One region of the Spirillospora sp. NPDC052242 genome, then DNA from elsewhere that is predicted to be linked to it. Evidence: riboswitches for the same ligand, from Rfam matches in the RefSeq annotation. Region 1 holds a riboswitch; the other holds the start of a gene.
What was found. Region 1 has a riboswitch for cobalamin ahead of AB0L25_RS18935 (ABC transporter substrate-binding protein). Riboswitches for the same ligand answer to the same signal wherever they lie in the genome.
Positions count from the first base shown of each region.

Region 2: linked by a shared signal. The riboswitch ahead of AB0L25_RS32220 (putative cobaltochelatase) and the one ahead of AB0L25_RS18935 (ABC transporter substrate-binding protein) in region 1 are both predicted to bind cobalamin.

Region 1 covers NZ_JBFAUZ010000021.1:95,878-105,254, reverse strand. Annotated here, with positions in the region: gene AB0L25_RS18960 (Fur family transcriptional regulator) at 1-139, opposite strand, end outside; gene AB0L25_RS18955 (glycerophosphodiester phosphodiesterase family protein) at 350-1,432, opposite strand; gene AB0L25_RS18950 (sulfotransferase family protein) at 1,720-2,742, shown strand; gene AB0L25_RS18945 (ABC transporter ATP-binding protein) at 2,755-3,540, opposite strand; gene AB0L25_RS18940 (FecCD family ABC transporter permease) at 3,537-4,595, opposite strand; gene AB0L25_RS18935 (ABC transporter substrate-binding protein) at 4,592-5,605, opposite strand; cobalamin riboswitch at 5,643-5,823, opposite strand; gene AB0L25_RS18930 (class I SAM-dependent methyltransferase) at 5,879-6,697, shown strand; gene AB0L25_RS18925 (suppressor of fused domain protein) at 6,845-7,411, opposite strand; gene AB0L25_RS18920 (hypothetical protein) at 7,489-8,130, shown strand; gene AB0L25_RS18915 (DUF6644 family protein) at 8,127-8,612, shown strand; gene AB0L25_RS18910 (WD40 repeat domain-containing serine/threonine protein kinase) at 8,731-9,377, shown strand, end outside.
Region 2 covers NZ_JBFAUZ010000049.1:30,149-39,525, forward strand. Annotated here, with positions in the region: gene AB0L25_RS32190 (acetolactate synthase large subunit) at 1-1,296, opposite strand, end outside; gene AB0L25_RS32195 (LLM class F420-dependent oxidoreductase) at 1,395-2,414, opposite strand; gene AB0L25_RS32200 (DUF397 domain-containing protein) at 2,538-2,738, opposite strand; gene AB0L25_RS32205 (helix-turn-helix domain-containing protein) at 2,735-3,577, opposite strand; gene AB0L25_RS32210 (RRXRR domain-containing protein) at 3,584-4,654, opposite strand; gene AB0L25_RS32215 (ATP-binding protein) at 4,935-5,567, shown strand; cobalamin riboswitch at 5,625-5,748, shown strand; gene AB0L25_RS32220 (putative cobaltochelatase) at 5,806-7,860, shown strand; gene cobO (cob(I)yrinic acid a,c-diamide adenosyltransferase) at 7,920-8,534, shown strand; gene AB0L25_RS32230 (cobyrinic acid a,c-diamide synthase CobB) at 8,546-9,377, shown strand, end outside.

The DNA.
Region 1 (9,377 bases):
GGACCCCCGACGCGATCGCCTCGACGCCGAGGTGGTCGCCGGCCCGGACGGTCTCGAGCAGCGCGACGCGGGCGGCCGTCACCCGCAGGCCGGCACCGCGCAGCTCCTGGGCGGCGTTCGGGGTCTGGGATGCGGTCATGGCGCCAACCTAACTTCACAAATGCGAACGATTCAAGACAACGAATGATGCGGCCGGGCGCGGCCAGCAGTAAACTACCCGCCCGCATCGACCGCCCGGGCACCCCTCCCGGCCCCGCGGCGGCCCGCCGCGCCCCGCGTCGGCGCACGAAAAGAGCCGGACCGCCCCCCGAGGGGCGATCCGGCTTCCGCGTCCCGGACGTGTCCGGAGTCACCCGGCGCGGACGTCCTCCCGGGGGTGCGGCTTGCGCGCCTCGTACCGCTTCGGCAGCCGGAACCCGCGCTCGTCCATCACCGCGCGGAGCAGGTCGGGCCGGTCGGTGATGATGCCGTCCACGCCGTCATCGATCAGCTTGTTCATCGTGGCCGTGTCGTTGACCGTCCAGGGCACCACCTTCAGCCCGAGCCGGTGCGCCCGCCGCACCATGTCCCCGGTGACGTAGGGCCGGTAGCCGGGGTCGGTGACCTTCCCGTTCTGCGGGAATCCGTGCACCGGCGAGAACGCGGACGCCCCGAACGACCGGACGGCCTTCAGCGGGTCGCCGCCGAAGTCGTCGATGTCGATGCCGCCCAGCCACGGCGACCGCCCGGGCTGACCGGTCTGCAGGAAGTCGTAGTTGGTGAGCGCCACCAGCTCCAGCCGCGGCTCCACCTCGCGCATCCGCATCAGCGCGCCCCAGTCGAAGCTCTGGATCGTCACCTGCCGCAGCATCCGCGCCTTGCGCACCTCGTGCGCGGTGATCCGGACGAACTGCTCGCGCGGCGCCGTCTCGTGCGGCGCCCCCGCCTCGACCTTCGTCTCGATGTTGAGCTTCACGCCGTACGCCCGGTACCGGTGCACGAGGTCGAACACCTCGCCGAGCAGCGGCATCCGCGCCCCCGGCACGGGCCGCTGGCCCGGGTGCTCCGGCAGCGTCAGCGACCCGCAGTCGAGGGTCCGCACCTGCCGCAGCGTCAGGTCCTTGACGTACTTCCCGACGTACGGGTACTCGGGGTCGCCGGGGAACGCGGGCCCGGTGTCCCGGCACTTGCGCGCGCTGACCTGCCGGTCGTGGGTGACGACCGCGCGCCGGTCCGCGGTGATCTGCACGTCCAGCTCCAGCGTGCTCACGCCGAGCTCCAGCGCGTTCGCGAACGCCGCCGTCGTGCTCTCCGCCACCAGCCCGAGCCCGCCCCGGTGCGCCTGCAGGTCGAACCGCGTCCCGCGCCGCTCCCCGGCCTCCGCGGGCACCGCGAGCCCGCCCGCCAGCACGGCCGCCGCGCACACCGCCGCCGCCCTCCGCCACATCCTCATGAGCGCTCTTCCTTCCGCCACGGCGCCGCGCCGGGGCGGCCACCACCCTCGACGCCGGCCGCTGCGCCCGCCCGTGCACCGGATGACGCGCACATGATCACCGCCTGAACACCCGACCACGGCCCTCGGCGCGCGCGGCCCTAAGCGGCTACCGGCACAATGTGCGGGGTGTCCTACTTGTGCCACGGAGCCGCCCACCAGGGCCGACCGGGGTAAGAGGGTGCAGGATTCCACTCGTCATCACCGTGGGCGTGAACATGAACTCTGAGACCGAAGAGGCTCCGGCAGTGCCCGGAAGGCTCCTGAACCTTCGATCCCGGCTGCCCAAGGCGCCGGATCGGCCTCCGACGTCGGTCTTCGTCCTCGGCACCCTGTTCTCGGGGTCGACGCTGATCGGCCGCGACATGACGACCCGGATCAAGAAGGCCCACTACGTGGGCGAGCTGAACAACTTCACCCAGCTCCCCGGGTTCAGCCACAAGGACGCCGGGATGATCTGCGGCCCGTGCTCCCTGCTCGGCCGGGAGTGCCGCCACTTCACCGACGCGCTCCGCGAGCGCGTGACGTACGACGACATCCTCGGCATGCACGGGGAGTTCGCGCGGTCGCTGGGCGCCGCGGCGATCCTCGACGGGAGCAAGTACGTCGCCTGGCTCCGCCGGGCCGTCGAGCAGAAGCAGGCCGACCCGGCGAACCGGACCCCGATCAGCGTCATCCTGACCGCGCGGAACCCGATCGCCTTCGCGATCAGCCACCGCAACCGGACGGGCGAGCCGCTGTGGCAGGGCGCGGGCATCTGGCGGAACACCTACGTCGACGCGCTCCGGACGGTGAACACGCACGGGCTCCCGCACATGGTGGTGCGCTACGAGGGCTACATGGCGCGCCCGGAGCGGCACCTCGACCGGCTGGCCGCCTTCCTGCACCTCCCGCTCCGCGACAAGGCGGACAACAGCCGCATCCACGACGCCGGGGGCAACTGGAGCTCCTTCGTGCCCTACGTCGGCAAGGAGCAGCTCGAGGCGCACATCGGACGGCTCGACGGGCCCGCCCGCGCCGAGGCGGAGCTGTTCGTGGAGAAGGCGCGCCCCTACTGGAACAACGAGAAGCCCAAGGCGGACACCCGCTGGCACCGCAGCCTCACCACGGGCGAGGCCAACGCGATCCTGAGCACCCCCGGGCTGGCCGACATCGCGAGCCTCGTCGGCTACAACGTCGCCGAACTGGTCCACCGGGCCGTCAAGCCGAACCGGCCGCCGGCGGACCGCGGCGGCGTCCCCGCGAAGGGCGCGGAGCCCGCCGCGGGGTGAGCGACGTCCGGCTCACTCCGGCAGGACGGTGATCTGCGGGGCGCCCGTGCGGGGATGCGCGGTGACCTCGGCGTCGACGCGGTACACGTCGGCGAGCAGGTCCGCGGTGAGCACCTCGGCGGGCGTCCCGGCGGCGACCGTCCGCCCGCCGTCCAGCACGTGCACGCGGTCGCAGTACGCCGCGGCGAGGTTCAGGTCGTGCAGCGCGATGACGGCCGTGACGCCGAGGCGGCGGACGAGCCGGAGCGCGTCGATCTGGTGGCGCAGGTCGAGGTGGTTGGTCGGCTCGTCCAGTACCAGCGTGCCGGTGCGCTGGGCGAGCGCGCGGGCGATGAGGACGCGCTGCTTCTCGCCGCCCGACAGCCGGTCGAACGGCGCGTCCGCCAGGTCCGCGGCCTCCAGCTCGGCCAGCGCGCCGAAGATGATCTTCCGGTCGGCGTCGTCGTCGCCCTGGAACGCGCGCTTGTGCGGGGTGCGGCCCATCGCGACGACGTCGTACGCGGTCAGCTCGAAGTCCCCCGGGGCCTCCTGCAGGACGGCGGCGAGCCGCCGCGCGAGGTGCCGGCCGGGCATCCGCCGCACATCGTCGCCGTCCAGCAGGACGCGCCCGGACGCCGGGCGCAGCGCCCGGTAGAACGTGCGCAGCAGCGTCGACTTGCCCGCCCCGTTCGGCCCGACGAGGCCGATGACCTGGGACGGCGCCGCGACCAGCGACACGCGGTCGACGAGCGTCCGGCCGCCGAGCACCACCGACACCGCCTCCGCCTCGAGCGTCCCGGGCTCGATCCCCGCGGTCATCGGGCCGCCTTCCGCCGCATCAGGTACAGGAACACCGGGCCGCCCACCAGGGCGGTGAGGATGCCGACGGGGATCTCCTCCGGGCTGACCAGGGTCCGCGCGGCCAGGTCGGCGGCGATCAGGAAGGACGCGCCGAGCAGCGCGACGACCGGGAGCGCGCGGCGGTGGTCGGCGCCGACCAGCAGCCGGACGGCGTGCGGCATGATCAGCCCGACGAACCCGATCGCGCCGCTGACCGCGACGATCGTCCCGATCATCAGCGCGACCAGCACGAACAGCGCGGCGCGGAAGCGGTGCACGTCCATGCCGAGCGCCGTCGCGGCCTCCTCCCCGGCCAGCAGCAGGTTCAGCGGGCGGGACAGCCCGAGCAGGACCGCGGTGCCGGCCAGCACCGCGGCCGCCGGGATCCACAGCACCGTCCAGGTGGTGCCGCCCAGGCCGCCGAGCATCCAGCGCAGCGCCGACTCCGCGCCGTGCGGGTCGTCCGAGGTGATGACGAGGTAGCTCGCGACCGCCGACAGCACCTCGGCCGTCGCGACGCCCGCGAGGACGAGCCGCACGGTCGTCATCCGGCCGCCCGAGCGGGCGAGCGCGTACACCAGGACGAGGGCGAGGAGGGCGCCGCCGAACGCCGCCAGCGGCAGCGAGAACATCCCGAACCAGGACACGTGGAACACCACGACCAGCACCGCCCCGACCGACGCGCCGGACGACACCCCGAGCAGCATCGGGTCGGCGAGCGGGTTCCGGACGATCGCCTGCAGCGCCATGCCGCACACCGACAGGCCCGCGCCGACGACCCCGCACAGCAGGACCCGCGGGAGCCGGACGTCCAGCACGATCGTCTCGCGGGCGGGCGTCCAGTCCACGGCGGCCAGCGCGGGGTGCAGCCGGTGCAGCAGGACGCCCCACACCTGGTCGGGCGGGATGCCGACGGACCCGACGGCGATCCCGGCCGTCGCGGTCCCGAGCAGCAGCGCGCCGAGCAGCCCGAGGACGAGCGGGTACGGCGCGCGCACGCGGGGGAGCGCGGCCCGTCCGGCGGCTCCGGTCACGCGAAGCGGTCCGGATGGAGCTGGCGGGCGAGCGCCTCCACCGCGCCCGCCGCCCGCACGCCCGTGACCGTCGACGACAGCGGCAGCACCGCGAACCGCTCGTTCCTGATGGCGGGCACGTCCTGCAACGCGGGGTTATCCAGGAGGAACTTCTTCTTGTCCTCGACCGGCTGATCGCCGTAGTCGTAGATGAGGATCACCTCGGGGGCGCGCTCGGCGAACTGCTCGAACGAGACGTCGCCGTACGCGTCGTCCAGGTCGGCGAACAGGTTGGCGCCGCCCGCGAGCCGGATGATCTCGTTGCCGATCCCGGCGCCGCCCGAGGTGAACACGGTCTTGTCGCCGCTGTCGTACACGGCGACCTTCAGCGGGCCGGCGCCCGCCAGCGCGGCGGCGGTCCGCCCGAGGACGGCGCGCATGGCCGCGATCCGCTCCTCGGCCCGCGCCGACACCCCGAAGATCTTCGCGACGGTGCGGATCTCCTCCTCGACCGTCGCCATCGTCACCGGGCCGCCGGGGCACTCCTCGATGTTGAGGTGCGTGTCGATGCCGGCCTCGCGGAGGGCCGCGCGGCTCCGGCCGTCCTTCTCCGCGAACGCGCTGGCCCACCCGCCGTACACGAAGTCGGGTTCGGCGGCCAGCAGCACCTCGAACGACGGGTACTCGTCGGCCAGCACCTCGATCCCGCCGTACGCCCGCTCGAACTCCGGCAGGACGGCGTCGTCCGGGAACGCGGTCCCGACCATCGACTTCTCGAGGCCGAGCGCGAGCATCACCTCGGTCGCGTGCTGGTTCAGCGACACCGCGCGGCGCGGGGGCCGCTCGTAGGAGGTCGTGACGCCGCAGTTCTCGATCGTCACCGGGAAGCCGGGCGGCGCGGCGCCGTCCCGTCCGTCCGCGGCGCGCCCGGACGCGCCGCAGCCCGACACCAGGAGCACGAGCGCGAGCACGAACGCGGGCACCGGCGCCCGTCCGCCACGATCCCGGACCACCGGGATTCCAACGGCCATGTCAGCCTCTCCTCTCTGGGGAGATCCGCCCCAGTTCCCATGAGGAGGCGACCGCGTGAGTCTCCTGGCTCTCGGGTCGTCGCTCGCCCCGGCCTTCCCGCCCCGGGAGGGGCGGTGGCGTGTTCGGGGTCCGCTCGCCGATCACAGTGGCGGGACCGCGCCGGATTCGCACCGGCTTCCTCGTTCCGCCGTCGCCTACGCGGGCCATTGTGACACAGCAGGCAAGCCTCGCCTTCGTGGACATATTGCAAACAACTCGCATTTGCGGCTTAGATGCATCAGGTGGGCGGCGGCGCGTCCATCGACGAGGAGGAGCCCGACATGACGGAGACCGCCGTCTGGCAGGACTGGCAGGACAGCTGGGACCGGCAGCAGGAGTGGTACATGCCGGACCGGGAGGAACGCTTCCGGGTGATGCTCGACATGGTCGAGGCGCTCGCCGGGCCCGAACCGGTCGTCCTCGACCTCGCCTGCGGCACCGGCAGCATCACCGACCGGCTGCTGAAGCGCCTCCCCGGCGCCCGCGCCACCGGCGTCGACATCGACCCGGCCCTGCTCACCATCGCCCGCGGCCACTTCGCCGGCGACGACCGGGTCGAGCTCGTCACCGCCGACCTGACCGACCCCCGCTGGACGGACGCGCTGCCCCGCCGCGGCTACGACGCCGTCCTCACCGCCACCGCCCTGCACTGGCTCGACAGCGAACCGCTGCGCGTCCTGTACGGGCAGGTCAGGGACGTGCTGCGGGACGGCGGCGTCTTCCTCAACGCCGACCACATGACCGACGAGTCGGCCCCGCGCCTCAACGCGGCCGCCGCGGCCCTGCACGCCGCCCGGCAGGAGCGCGCGCGGGCGGACGGGGCGCTCGACTGGCGCGCCTGGTGGACGGCCGTCGCCGACGACCCCGTCCTCGCCGAACCGGCCCGCCGTCGGTTCGCCGCCCTCGGCGACCCGCGCGGCCCCGCCCGCCCCCAGGCCGACCGTCCCACCACCACCCGGTGGCACCTCGACGCCCTGCGCGAGCAGGGGTTCGCCGAGGCGCGGCAGGTGTGGTGCTCGCACTGCGACGCCCTCGTGGCGGCCCTGCGGTAACCGGACCGATGATTTCCGGCTCCCCGCCCGGTCGACCCTCTCGACGATGACGAAGGAAGAACCACCGGCCCCGGCGGCACGCGCGTCCGGCTGGAACCGCTCAAGGACGAGTCCGCGCACTGGTACCGCGTCGTCTACCCGTGACGCCTAGACGGCCGACTTCCGGTGGAGGTCGAGGATGTCGGTGCCGTTGAGCCGCCACACCTCCATCAGGCCGTGGAAGCCGTCCTCCCCGTCGCGGACGAACAGGAACTCGGCGTCGGTCATCGGCACGACCGTCACGAACCGGAGCACGGCCTCCCCGGCGGCGTCGCGGAAGTAGCAGAACTCCTGCGGCAGGAGCGGGTGCAGGAAGTAGGCGAAGGCGGAGATCCGGGTGTCCGGGATGAGCGGCTCCGCGTTCCGGTACCCGCCCCCGTAGCCGTGCCCCCGCCCGTTCTTCACCGCGTTCGAGGCGGCGACGTGCACCAGGTAGCCCGCCTCCCCCTCCTGCCCCGGACGCGCCGAACACACGATCTCCTCCGGGAACTCGAACTCCAGGTCCTGGAACCGGAGCCCGGTGCTCGCGGCCGACACCATCTCCAGCTCGGGGTGCCGGTGGTAGCCGATCGCGAACCCGCGGTTGTACCCGAGGACGTCCGGCGGCTCGGCGTGCGTCACCGGGCCGAGGTGGCGCTCGGCGTGCTCGAACAGACCTTCGTAAGGGGACGTCATCCCCGAACCCTAGGGGCCTTTCGCGTTCCTTTATGCGCGCTTCAGTAGAAAATGGGGACGCACACGGGAGGGCACGCATGATCGTCGGTTTCCTCATGTCGCACGGCATGCTCGCGCACCACGGGGGCGGGGGCAGCTACGACGCGAGCCGTCCGCTCTACCTGCGCGGCCGGGTGATCCAGGCGCGGTACGGGTTCCCGCACGCCCAGCTGCGGATCGAGGTCCCGGCGAACCTGACCGTCCCGTCCCGGCTGCCCGGCGCCGACCGGCTGCGCGGGCACGACGCCTGGGGCGGGCCGCCCGCTCCGGAGGGCGCGGGGCAGGTCCGCGACCTGCTCCTCCCGCCCGACATCACCGGCACGCTGAACGACATGTCCGGCCGCCCGAACGTCGGGGACGAGGTCGCGGCGATCGTCTACCGCCGCTGCGACGCCGAGGGCGACGAGTACTCGGGCGAACTGCGCGTCCAGATGATCTACACCGGGACGGGGACCCACCGGTACCGGGGCAGCATCACCCGCATCGTGGACCGCTGCCTCGACGCCGCCCGCCCCCGCTCGTCCGGTCCCGCCGCCCGCGGCGCCCCCGCCCCGGCGGGCGCCCCCGCGGCGACCGGCGCGGACGACCCGCCGGTCTTCCTGCTGGGCGGGAGCGCGCTCGTGGCGGCGGGCGTCGTCGCGGGCCTCATCCGGCTCCGCAACCGCCGGGCCGGCCGGTGACCCTGGACGGCGTCCTCGCCTGGCTCGAGGCCACCGCCCCGGCCGCCGCCGTCCGGGACGGCCGCTGGACGTACGCGCTGACCGCGTCCGCCCACCTCATCGGCCTCGCCACGATGTTCGGCGCCATCGCGCTCCTCGACCTGCGGCTGCTCGGCGCGTCCCGCCGCCTGCCGGTCGCGACCCTCGCCCGGCACACCCTCCCGCCCGCCCGCGCGGCCTTCGCCCTGACCGCCGCCAGCGGCCTCCTGCTGTTCTCCGCGAACGCCACGCAGGTCGCGCACAACACCGCGTTCCAGGTGAAGATCCTGCTCATCGGCGCCGCGGGCCTGAACATCCTGCTGTTCCACACCGGCGTGTTCCGCACCGTCCGCGACTGGGACACGGGCGTCCGCCCCCCGCCGTCCGCCCGCGCCGCCGCCCTCGTCTCCCTCACCGCCTGGCCCCTCGTCATCGCCTGCGGCCGCCTCATCGCCTACACCTGACCCCGTGGACCCCCGGTGCCCGTCCGGCTACCGTCCGAACAAGCGGTGCCGCCGGAGCGTCTACTCGTTTCGATGATCGGCACTGGACGCGACGGTCTCGGCTCCCCGGGGGATCACCATGGCTGGACTGCATGACGGCGAGCCGCAGCAACTCGGCGGGTACATCCTCGACCGGCGGCTGGGCGAGGGCGGGCAGGGGGTCGTCTACGAGGGGTACGGCCCCGGCCCCGCGCACGCACGGGTGGCGGTCAAGGCGCTGCACGGCGTCCCGGACCTGGGGAACCGGAAGAGGCTCGCCAAGGAGATCGAGGCCTGGCGGCGGGTGGAGCCCCACTGCACCGCGAAGATCCTGGACGCCGAGCTGGACGGCCCGGTCCCGTTCGTGGTCAGCGAGTACGTGCCCGGCCCGAACCTGCGGCAGGCCGTCGACCGGCGCATGATCGAGCCCGACCCGTACGGCCCGGAGGAACTGCGCCGGCTGGCGATCGGGGTGGCCGCCGCCCTGGTGGGGATCCACCGGGCGAAGGTGGTCCACCGCGACCTCAAGCCCGAGAACATCCTGCTCGGCCCGGACGGCCCACGGGTCATCGACTTCGGCATCGCGCGGATCGTGGCGGGGCCCGGCACGACCGGGCTCCTCAAGGGCACCCTCCGGTACATGCCGCCGGAGCGGTACCGGGGCGAGCCCGGCGACGCGAAGGTGGACGTGTGGAGCTGGGGCGCGGTCGTCCTGTTCGCGGCGACCGGCCGGCACGCCTTCGACGG
Region 2 (9,377 bases), on a different contig from region 1:
CACCTTCCGCTCCGGGTGGGCCAGCTTGGCGGCGATCGCGCCCGGCACCGCGAACCCCATGGACGACAGCCCGTTCGACACCAGCAGCGTGTTCGGCTCGTACGTCGGGTACATCCGCGCCATCCACATCTTCACCGCGCCGGTGTCGGCGAGGACGATGTCCTCCCGGCCCATCGCGGCGCGGACGTCCGCGACGATGCGGCGCGGCGAGAGCGGGAAGCCCTCCTCGGCGGCCCCCTCGGCCAGCTCGTCCCGCATCAGCTCGCGGATCCTGCGGCCCGTCCCGTTCACGTCGAACCGCCGGTGGACCGAGTCGGCCAGCGCGTACAGCGACCGCGGGATGTCCCCCTGGATCCCGACCTCGACCGCGTAGTGGTCGTCCACCTCGGCGGGCGACGGATGGATGTGGATGATCTTCTTGTCCCCGGACGGGTTGATCTTGACGGGGTCGAACTCCTGCAGCTCGTAGCCGACGGTGATGAGCACGTCCGCCTCGTCGAACCCGAAGTTCACGTAGTCGTGCCGCATGAACCCGACCGCCCCGAGCGCGTTGCGGTGGTCGTCCGGGAACACGCCCTTGCCGTTGAACGTCGTCGCGACCGGCAGCCCCAGCCGCTCCGACAGGTACACCAGCGCCGCGCTCGCGCGGTGCCGCGTCGCGCCGTGCCCCGCCAGGACGATCGGGCGCCGCGCGAGCGCCAGGACGTCCGCGGCCCGCGCGATCTGCGACGGCGACGGCTCCTGCGGGCGCACGACGTTCACCGGCAGCGGCGCCAGGTCGGCCGCGACCTTCGCCGACTCGACGTCCTCCGGGATCGCCAGGTACACGGCGCCGGGACGCTCGGTCTGCGCCGTCTTGAACGCCTTGCGCACCATCTCCGGCAGCGCCTCGGCGCGCGGCGCCAGCTCCGACCACTTCGTGATCGGCCGGAACAGCGACACCAGGTCGACGATCTGGTGCGACTCCTTGTAGATGCGGTCCAGCCCGACCTGCGCGGAGATCGCGACGACCGGGGTGCTGTTGGTGGTGGCGTCCGCGACGCCGAGCTGCAGGTTGATGGCGCCCGGGCCGAGCGTCGCCGACGCCACGCCCGCCTTCCCGGTGAGCCGGCCGTAGATCTCGGCCATGAACGCGGCGCCCTGCTCGTGCCGGACGAGGACGTAGCGGATCGACGAGTCGTTCAGCGCGTCGACGAAGTGGATGTTCTCCTCGCCGGGGATGCCGAAGACGTACTCGACGCCCTCTGCCTCCAGGGTGCGGACGAGCAGGCGGGCGGCGTCTTCCTGCGCGGACATCGTGTGTCCCTCTTCCCACGTGTGATCTTCGGGGTGCCTCCCGTGCAGCGCACCGCGGGCCGTCCGCATTCCCCGGCGAGAACGCGTTCCACCGCGCCTCAGCCGTCGACGATCTCCTTGATCGCCCGCAGCGTCGGCTCGTCCTTCACCCCGGCGATCAGCAGCGTGGTGACGGGGCTGTCGCGCCACAGCTGCATGCGCTCCTTGATCCGCCCGATCGGCCCGAGCAGCGAGATCGAGTCGGCGAGGTCGTCCGGCACCGCCTTGATCGCCTCCTGACGCCGCCCGTCCAGGAACAGCTCCTGCACCCGGGCCGCCTGCTCCGCGTAGCCGAGCCGCCCGATGAGGTCGAGGTGGAAGTTGCGCTCCCGGGCGCCCATCCCGCCGATGTAGAACGCGAGCGGGACCTTCGCGAACTCCAGCGCGGACGCCAGGTCGTCGGTGACGATCGTGGTGACGGTCGCCGCGATCTCGAAGCCGTCCGGGCGTCCGGCGAGGGACGCGCCGAACACCGGCTCGATCTGCTCGGGATCGACGAACAGCGGCAGCCAGCCCTGCGTCGCCTCGGCGGCCAGCGCGACGTTCTTCGGACCCTCGGCGCCCAGGTAGACGGGGATCTCCGGGCGCACCGGATGCACGATCGACTTCAGCGGCTTGCCGAGGCCCGCGCCGCCCGGCAGCGGCAGCGGGTAGTGCGGCCCGCCGCTGGTCACCGGCTCCTCGCGCCGCCACACCTGCCGGACGATGTCGAGGTACTCGCGCGTCCGGGCCAGCGGCTTCGGGAACGGCTGCCCGTACCACCCCTCGACGACCTGCGGACCGGACGCGCCGAGCCCGAGGATCACCCGTCCGCCCGACAGCGCGTCGAGGGTGAGGGCGTGCATCGCGGTCGCGGCCGGCGTCCGCGCCGACATCTGCACCACCGCCGTGCCCAGCTTGATCCTGGACGTCCGCGCCGCGTACCAGGTGAGCGGGGTGAACGCGTCCGACCCGTACGCCTCGGCGGTGAACACCGCGTCGTAGCCGAGCCGTTCGGCCGCCAGCACGGTGTCGGTCTGGTCCTCCGGCTCGCGCTGCCAGTAGCCGACGTTCACGCCCAGCTTGAGATCCGCGCTCACGATGCAACCCCTTCTCCGCGGTGACGACGCGACACGATGGTAGAACACGTTCTACTTTCGCGGAAGCGGGCGGGCATGCCGAGGGGCCGCGGCCGGGGGAGACCGCGGCCCCTCGGTACCGGGCTATGCCTCCCTGGCGATGGTCAGGAGGGCCTCGAACGCGGCGGGCGTCAGCACCAGGGCCGGCCCGCCGGGGTCCTTCGAATCACGGACAGCGCGCAGATCGCGGGAGAGGGGGGCCACCTCGACGCACTGGTCGCCGCTCCCGCTGTGGGAGGACTTGCGCCATGCGGCCCCGGTCAGGTCGCGCTGCAGGTTGGTCACGGGCTGCTCCTTGCTGCCTCGGCGATGAGGTGCGCGGATTCCTCGGTGGACAGAGCGGCCGCCTCGATCCGATCAAAGCGGTCCCTATGTTTTGCTATTGCCTCCGCGCTCTCAAGGTAAACGTCGCCCATGGTGCCCTCTACGTAGGCGATATCTGGGTCCGCGGGGTCCGGATACGACAATATGGTGAAACGTCCGTCTAGGCCCGCATGCTCCTGCGCCGAGTACGGAAGTACCTGAATGGTGATCGTCGGGCGTTCCGCCGCGGCGACGAGCGCCTCCAGCTGCCCGCGCATCACGCCCGGCCCGCCGATCGGCCGCCGCAGCACCCCCTCATCGAAGATCACGTGCAGCTGCGGCGCGTTCTCCCGGGTGAGCAGCCCCTGCCGGTGCTTGCGCGCCGAGATGCGGCGCTCGATGTCCTCCTGGTTCGGCAGCAGCCGCCCCGCGGTGATGACCCGGCGCGCGTACTGCTCGGTCTGCAGCAGCCCGTGGATCAGCTGGGGGTCCCAGGTGCGGATGTGCGACGCCTCGTCCTCGAGCGCGACGTAGCTGCCCGCGAACACGTCCTGGTAGGCGGTCCACCAGCCCCGCTGGCCCGCCTGCCGCGCCAGCGTGATCAGCGAGTCCCGCTCCGGACTCGGCACCCCGTACAGATCGAGGATGTCGGCGATATCGCCCGGTTTCGGGCGGGTCTGGCCCGTTTCGAGCCGGGAAATGGTGGCCCGCGACCAGTCGAGCCGGTCCGCGACCTCCTGCAGGGTGAGCTTCTGCTCCTCGCGCAGCCTGCGGATCTCGCGCGCCAGACGACGGCCGCGGACGGTGGGACGGTAAGTCATGCGAGTTCAGGGACGTTCCCCACCCTCACGGGCGAGTGACGATCCCTGCCTCCTTTCCGGTGGTGTAGGCATAGCCGTCCGCTCGCTGGAGCAGCCGGAAGCGGATGTGCCGAGCGGTGAACAGCCCGCCTCTCGAGCGGACGGTGAACTTTCCGGAGGAGCGGACGGCGATGCGCCCGGTGTGCGTTCCGGCGTTCTTGCCGGACGGGACCACGGCCCGGACGAGGTCCCCGGTCCGGAACCCGAAGACGTCCTTGCGGCGAGGGAGGAGAAGGCGGGGACGACCTCGGTGATCGAGTCGAGTTCGCCGACGGCCAGCGCGTCGAGCGTGTGAGACTTCGGCAGGTCGTTGCGGGTCCGGTTCCACTTGGTGCGGCCGCCCGACGAGGTGTGCACCGGCAAGCGTGCGTCCAACACCCGCCACAGGGCCTGGCGTGTGGCGTTCAGTGCGGCGGCGTCCCGCAGGGGCGCCATGGCACGAGCCTTGATCGCGGCGGCCTCGGCGGGAGCGAACTCCTCCACGGGCCGGTCGCCCTTGGCCAGGTTGCAGGGGATGCACCGATGGTCGAGCCCGACGCCGAATCGGGCCCGCCTCTCTCCTTGTCGGGAGGTGAACACGGCCATGCCGGTATGACGGGAACCGGGATCGATCCCGATCTCCACGCCGTCCACCCGCGATTCTCGGACAGTGCGGTCCCTGATGCGAATGACGAACGGCGTGTGCCGTGCGACCGCCGCCCGTCCGCTCCTGAGCAGCTTGCGCGCCCGTGGAGGAGTGGTCGGTTGCAGCGGCCTGCCGTCCTTGTCCAGGACGAATACGGCGGGTTGACGTGTGCGGACCTCACGGCCCTTCTCCCCACCCCCGTGTGGGGCGGGGGTGACGTCACGGCCGCCAGGTGAAGCGGCCGCGGTCTCCCCTCGACCATGGTCCGTGCCGGGTGCCGCGGTGCGGCGTCCGCGCCTCGTTTCGTCCCTGTTCCCGGGGGTGTCTGCCGACGCGGATTCCAGAGCCGCCTGCTGAGGAAGCACAGACGGGTGGGTCTGCCGTCCTGCACGGAACGTAGCCAACCAGGTCACCTCCAAACGTCGTCGGCTCGGTCTGGTAACGGCGCGCCACCGGCCTCACGGCCGACGGCGCTCGCCCTCGGGCGGGAACCCGTTACGGGAGTGGAGTCTCCTCACTCGGCGGGTGCGCCACAACGAGATTGCCGCAACCCGGTGCGAAGGCAGGTCGATTTCCCGAAGGCAGTTGCAAAGGTGAGAATCTCACGTAACGCTGGGATCCGTGACTGCTCGGGGACCGAAAGTGACGAGCGAGCCCGCCGCGCACCCCTGGCATGTAGTTGCGGGAGGACCCGTGAAGACCTCGTCAGCCCACGTTGCGGACGTCCGGACGCCCCACGCGGACGTGCCCGTGGAGGCCGAAACCCGCACCGCTCCCGGACCGGCCCCGGGTGCGGCGCCGCGATCCGAACCCGCGCCGGATTCCGGGCACGCCGCGCAGAGCATGGCGGACGCGATGGCCGACGAGCCCGGCGCCCCCGCGGGCACCCGTCCCGGCTGGGTGTGGGCGCTGCCCGGCGGACCCGGCTGCGCCGGCCACGCGCGCCGCGTGCTGCACGACGCGCTCGCCGCGCTGGGCGTCCCCCGCGACGTGATCGGCGACGCCCAGCTGATGGTCAGCGAGCTCGCCACCAACGCCCACCAGCACGCCGGCGACCACGGGCCGCACGAGCTGTGGCTGTACTTCGGCGACGACGGGACGGGCGGCGAGGGCGCGGGCGAGGTGCGGTGCGCGGTGTTCGACGCGCTCGCGGACGCCGCCCTGCCCGGCTACTCGTGGACGTCCGGCGACTGCGGCCGCGGCCTCGGGATCGTGCGCGAGCTGTCGGGCGGCCGGTGGGGGGCGCGCCGCACCCGGTCGCGGCTCGGGCCGTCGGTGCGGGGCAAGGCGGTGTGGTTCGCGATCCCGCAGGCGCCGCCGTCCTGAGCGGGGCCGTTCCCCGCGCGGCGCGCCGGTGTGCGATCCTTGCGGGCGACGGACGCGGAGGAACCCGGTGCGAATCCGGGGCTGTCCCGCAACTGTGACCAGGGGAGTTCCCTCTCGACAGGGCCACGGCGCCGATGCCGGAAGGCCGAGGGGGAGCGGTGATCCGGGAGCCAGGAGACTCCGGCCGTCGGACAGCACCGCCATCGGGCGTGGACACCCGAGGAAGGACGAACCCGCGATGCCCCCTGCCGCGCCGGTCCCCGGCTACCCGTTCTCCGCCGTCGTCGGGATGGACGACCTCAAGCTCGCGCTCCTGATCAACGCGGTGTCGCCCGGTGTCGGCGGCGTCCTCGTGCGGGGCGAGAAGGGCACCGCCAAGTCGACGATCGTCCGGGCGCTGGCCGCTCTGCTCCCACCGGTGCGGACCGTTCCCGGGTGCCGCTTCTCCTGCGATCCGGACGCCCCCGACCCGGGCTGCCCGGACGGACCGCACGGCGCGGGCGCCGATGCGCGGGCCGCCCGGCTGGTCGAACTGCCCGTGGGCGCGTCCGAGGACCGCCTCACCGGCTCCCTCGACATCGAGCGGGCGCTGACCGAGGGCGTCACGGCGTTCGAGCCGGGCCTGCTCGCCGCCGCGCACCGCGGCGTGCTGTACGTCGACGAGGTCAACCTCCTGCACGACCATCTGGTCGACCTGCTGCTGGACGCCGCCGCGATGGGCGAGTCGCACGTCGAGCGGGAGGGCGTGTCGGTGCGGCACGCCGCGCGGTTCCTGCTGGTCGGCACGATGAACCCCGAGGAGGGGGAGCTGCGGCCGCAGCTCCTCGACCGGTTCGGCCTCACCGTGGAGGTGGCCGCCACCCGCGACCCGGCCGAGCGGGCCGAGGTCGTCCGGCGGCGGCTCCGCTTCGAGGACGATCCGGCCGGGTTCGCGGCCGGGTGGGCCGCGGCCGAGGCCGATCTCGCGGCTCGCATCGCGGCCGCGCGGGACCGGCTGCCCGGTGTCGAGCTGACCGACGCCGCGCTCCGCCAGATCACCGCCGTCTGCGCGTCCTTCGAGGTCGACGGGCTGCGCGCCGACCTAGTGACCGCGCGCGCCGCGATCGCGCTCGCCGCCTGGCACGACCGTCCGTCCGTCACCGCCGACGACGTGCGGACCGCCGCGCGGCTCGCCCTGCCGCACCGCCGCCGCCGCGACCCGTTCGACGCGCCCGGCCTGGACGCCGCCAAGCTGGACGAGATCCTCGACGAGCACGCCGACCCCGAGCCCCCCGAGGCTTCCGGGGAGACGGACGATCGTGACGGTTCGCCCGGCGGCCCCGCGCCTTCCGACGGTCCGGAGGATCCGGACGGTCCCGACGGCCCGGACGGGCCCGATGACGGCGGGCCCGGTGGTGGCGGCGCTCGTCCGGACGGGCCCGTGGAGTCGGACGGGACGAACGGGGCCGCGCCTCCGGCGCCCGAGCCGTCCGGCGGGAAGGGCGGGGCGACCGAGAGCGAACCCGCGCCGGCGGACGCCGCGTTCAAGCCGCGCCTGTTCACCGTTCCCGGTGTCGGTGCGGGCGCGCCGGGGCGGCGTTCCAAGGCGCGCAGCCCGTACGGACGGGTCTCGGGTGCGCGTCCGGGCGCGCGCGGGCTGCACTTGACCGCGACGCTCCGCGCTGCGGCCCCGCACCAGAGCGTGCGTGGCCGGAACGGCACGGGCTTGATCGTCCGGTCGGGGGATCTGCGCGAGGCCGTCCGGGACGGGCGCGAGGGGAACCTCGTCCTGTTCGTCGTCGACGCGAGCGGTTCGATGGCCGCGCGCGCCCGGATGCGGGCGGTGAAGGGCGCGGTCCTGAGCCTGCTGCTGGACGCCTACCAGCGGCGCGACAAGGTCGGGCTGATCACGTTCCGGGGTTCCGCGGCCGAGGTGGCGCTGCCGCCGACCTCGTCGGTGGAGGCCGGGGCGCGCCGCCTCGAACGGCTGCCCACGGGCGGCCGGACGCCGCTGTCGGCCGGGCTGCTGCGCGCGGCGGACGTCCTGCGCGTGGAGCGGCTCCGGGACCCGGCCCGCCGCCCGCTCCTGGTCGTGGTGACCGACGGCCGCGCGACGCACGGTCCCGATCCGGCGGCCGCGGCGGCGCGGCTGGCCGGCGTCGCCTCGGTGGTCGTCGACTGCGAGTCCGGCCCGGTGCGGCTGGGGCTGGCCGCGGCGCTCGGCGCGCGCCTCGCCGCCGAGGTCGTCCGGCTGGACGACCTGGCCGCCGACTCGCTCGCCGGCCTGGTCCGGGCCTCCCGCTCCGCCGCCTGACCCGGCCGCCGGGGGCGGCCGAGGCGAGCGAAGTTCTGACGATGTGGAAGGGATCGAGGATGCCGCAGGGGAAGCCGGAGTACGTGCCGGAGGACGGGCTCACGACGAGGCAGCGGCGCAACCAGCCGCTGGTGATGGTGCATACGGGGCCGGGCAAGGGAAAGTCGACGGCGGCGTTCGGGCTGGCGTTGCGGGCGTGGAACCAGGGGTGGCCCATCGGGGTGTTCCAGTTCGTCAAGTCCGCCAAGTGGCGCATCGGTGAAGAGAACGCGCTGCGCGCGCTTGGGCGGCTGCACGGGGAGACGGGCGAGGGCGGCCCGGTCGTGTGGCACAAGATGGGCGAGGGCTGGTCGTGGATCCAGCGGCCGGGCAGCGAGGACGACCACGCGGCGGACGCGCGTGAAGGCTGGGAGCAGATCAAGCGGGATCTGCAGGCCGAGACGTACCGCCTTTACGTCCTGGACGAGTTCACCTACCCGATGAAATGGGGATGGGTGGACGTCGACGACGTCGTGGCGGCGCTCCGGGAGCGGCCCGGCAACCAGCACGTGGTGATCACCGGGCGGGACGCCGATCCGCGGCTGGTCGAGTTCGCCGATCTGGTGACGGAGATGGGCAAGGTCCGGCATCCGATGGATCGCGGGCAGAAGGGGCAGAAGGGCATCGAGTGGTGAACGTTCCGCGGCTGGTGATCGCGGCGCCGGCGTCCGGAAGCGGCAAGACGACGGTCGCGACCGGGCTGATGGCGGCGTTCGCGGGCCGGGGCGCGGCCGTCTCGCCGCACAAGGTGGGGCCCGACTACATCGACCCGGGCTACCACGCGCTGGCCACCGGGCGGCCGGGCCGGAACCTGGACCCGTGGCTCGCCGGGGAGGAGCGGGTCGTGCCGCTGTTCCTGCACGGGGCGGCGGGGGCCGGCATCGCGGTCGTCGAGGGCGTGATGGGCCTGTACGACGGGCGGACGGGCGGCGGGGACTTCGGCGGCGGCGACTTCGCGTCGACGGCGCACGTGGCGGCGCTGCTGGACGCGCCCGTGGTGCTCGTCGTGGACGCCTCGGCGGCGGCCGGGCGGTCCGTCGCGGCGCTCGTCCACGGCTTCCGGTCGTTCGGGCCGGTGCGGGTCGGGGGCGTGATCCTCAACCGGCTCGGGTCGGACGCGCACGAGGCGATGTGCCGGGACGCGCTCGACGACCTGGGCGTGCCGGTGCTCGGGGCGCTGCGGCGGCACGCGGACGCGGCGACGCCGTCCCGGCATCTGGGGCTGGTCCCGGCCGCGGAGCGGGACGCCGACGCGGTCGCGAGCGTGCGGCGGCTGGGGGAGCTGGTCGCGGCGTCGTGCGACCTCGAGGCCCTGGAGGCGCTGGCGCGGTCGGCCCCGCCGCTCGCGGCCGAGCCCTGGGACCCGGCCGCGGAGACCGGGGTGGCCGGGAACGCGGGCGGGGGACGGCCGCGGATCGCGGTGGCCGGGGGAGCGGCGTTCACGTTCGGGTACGCGGAGAACGAGGAGCTGCTGGCGG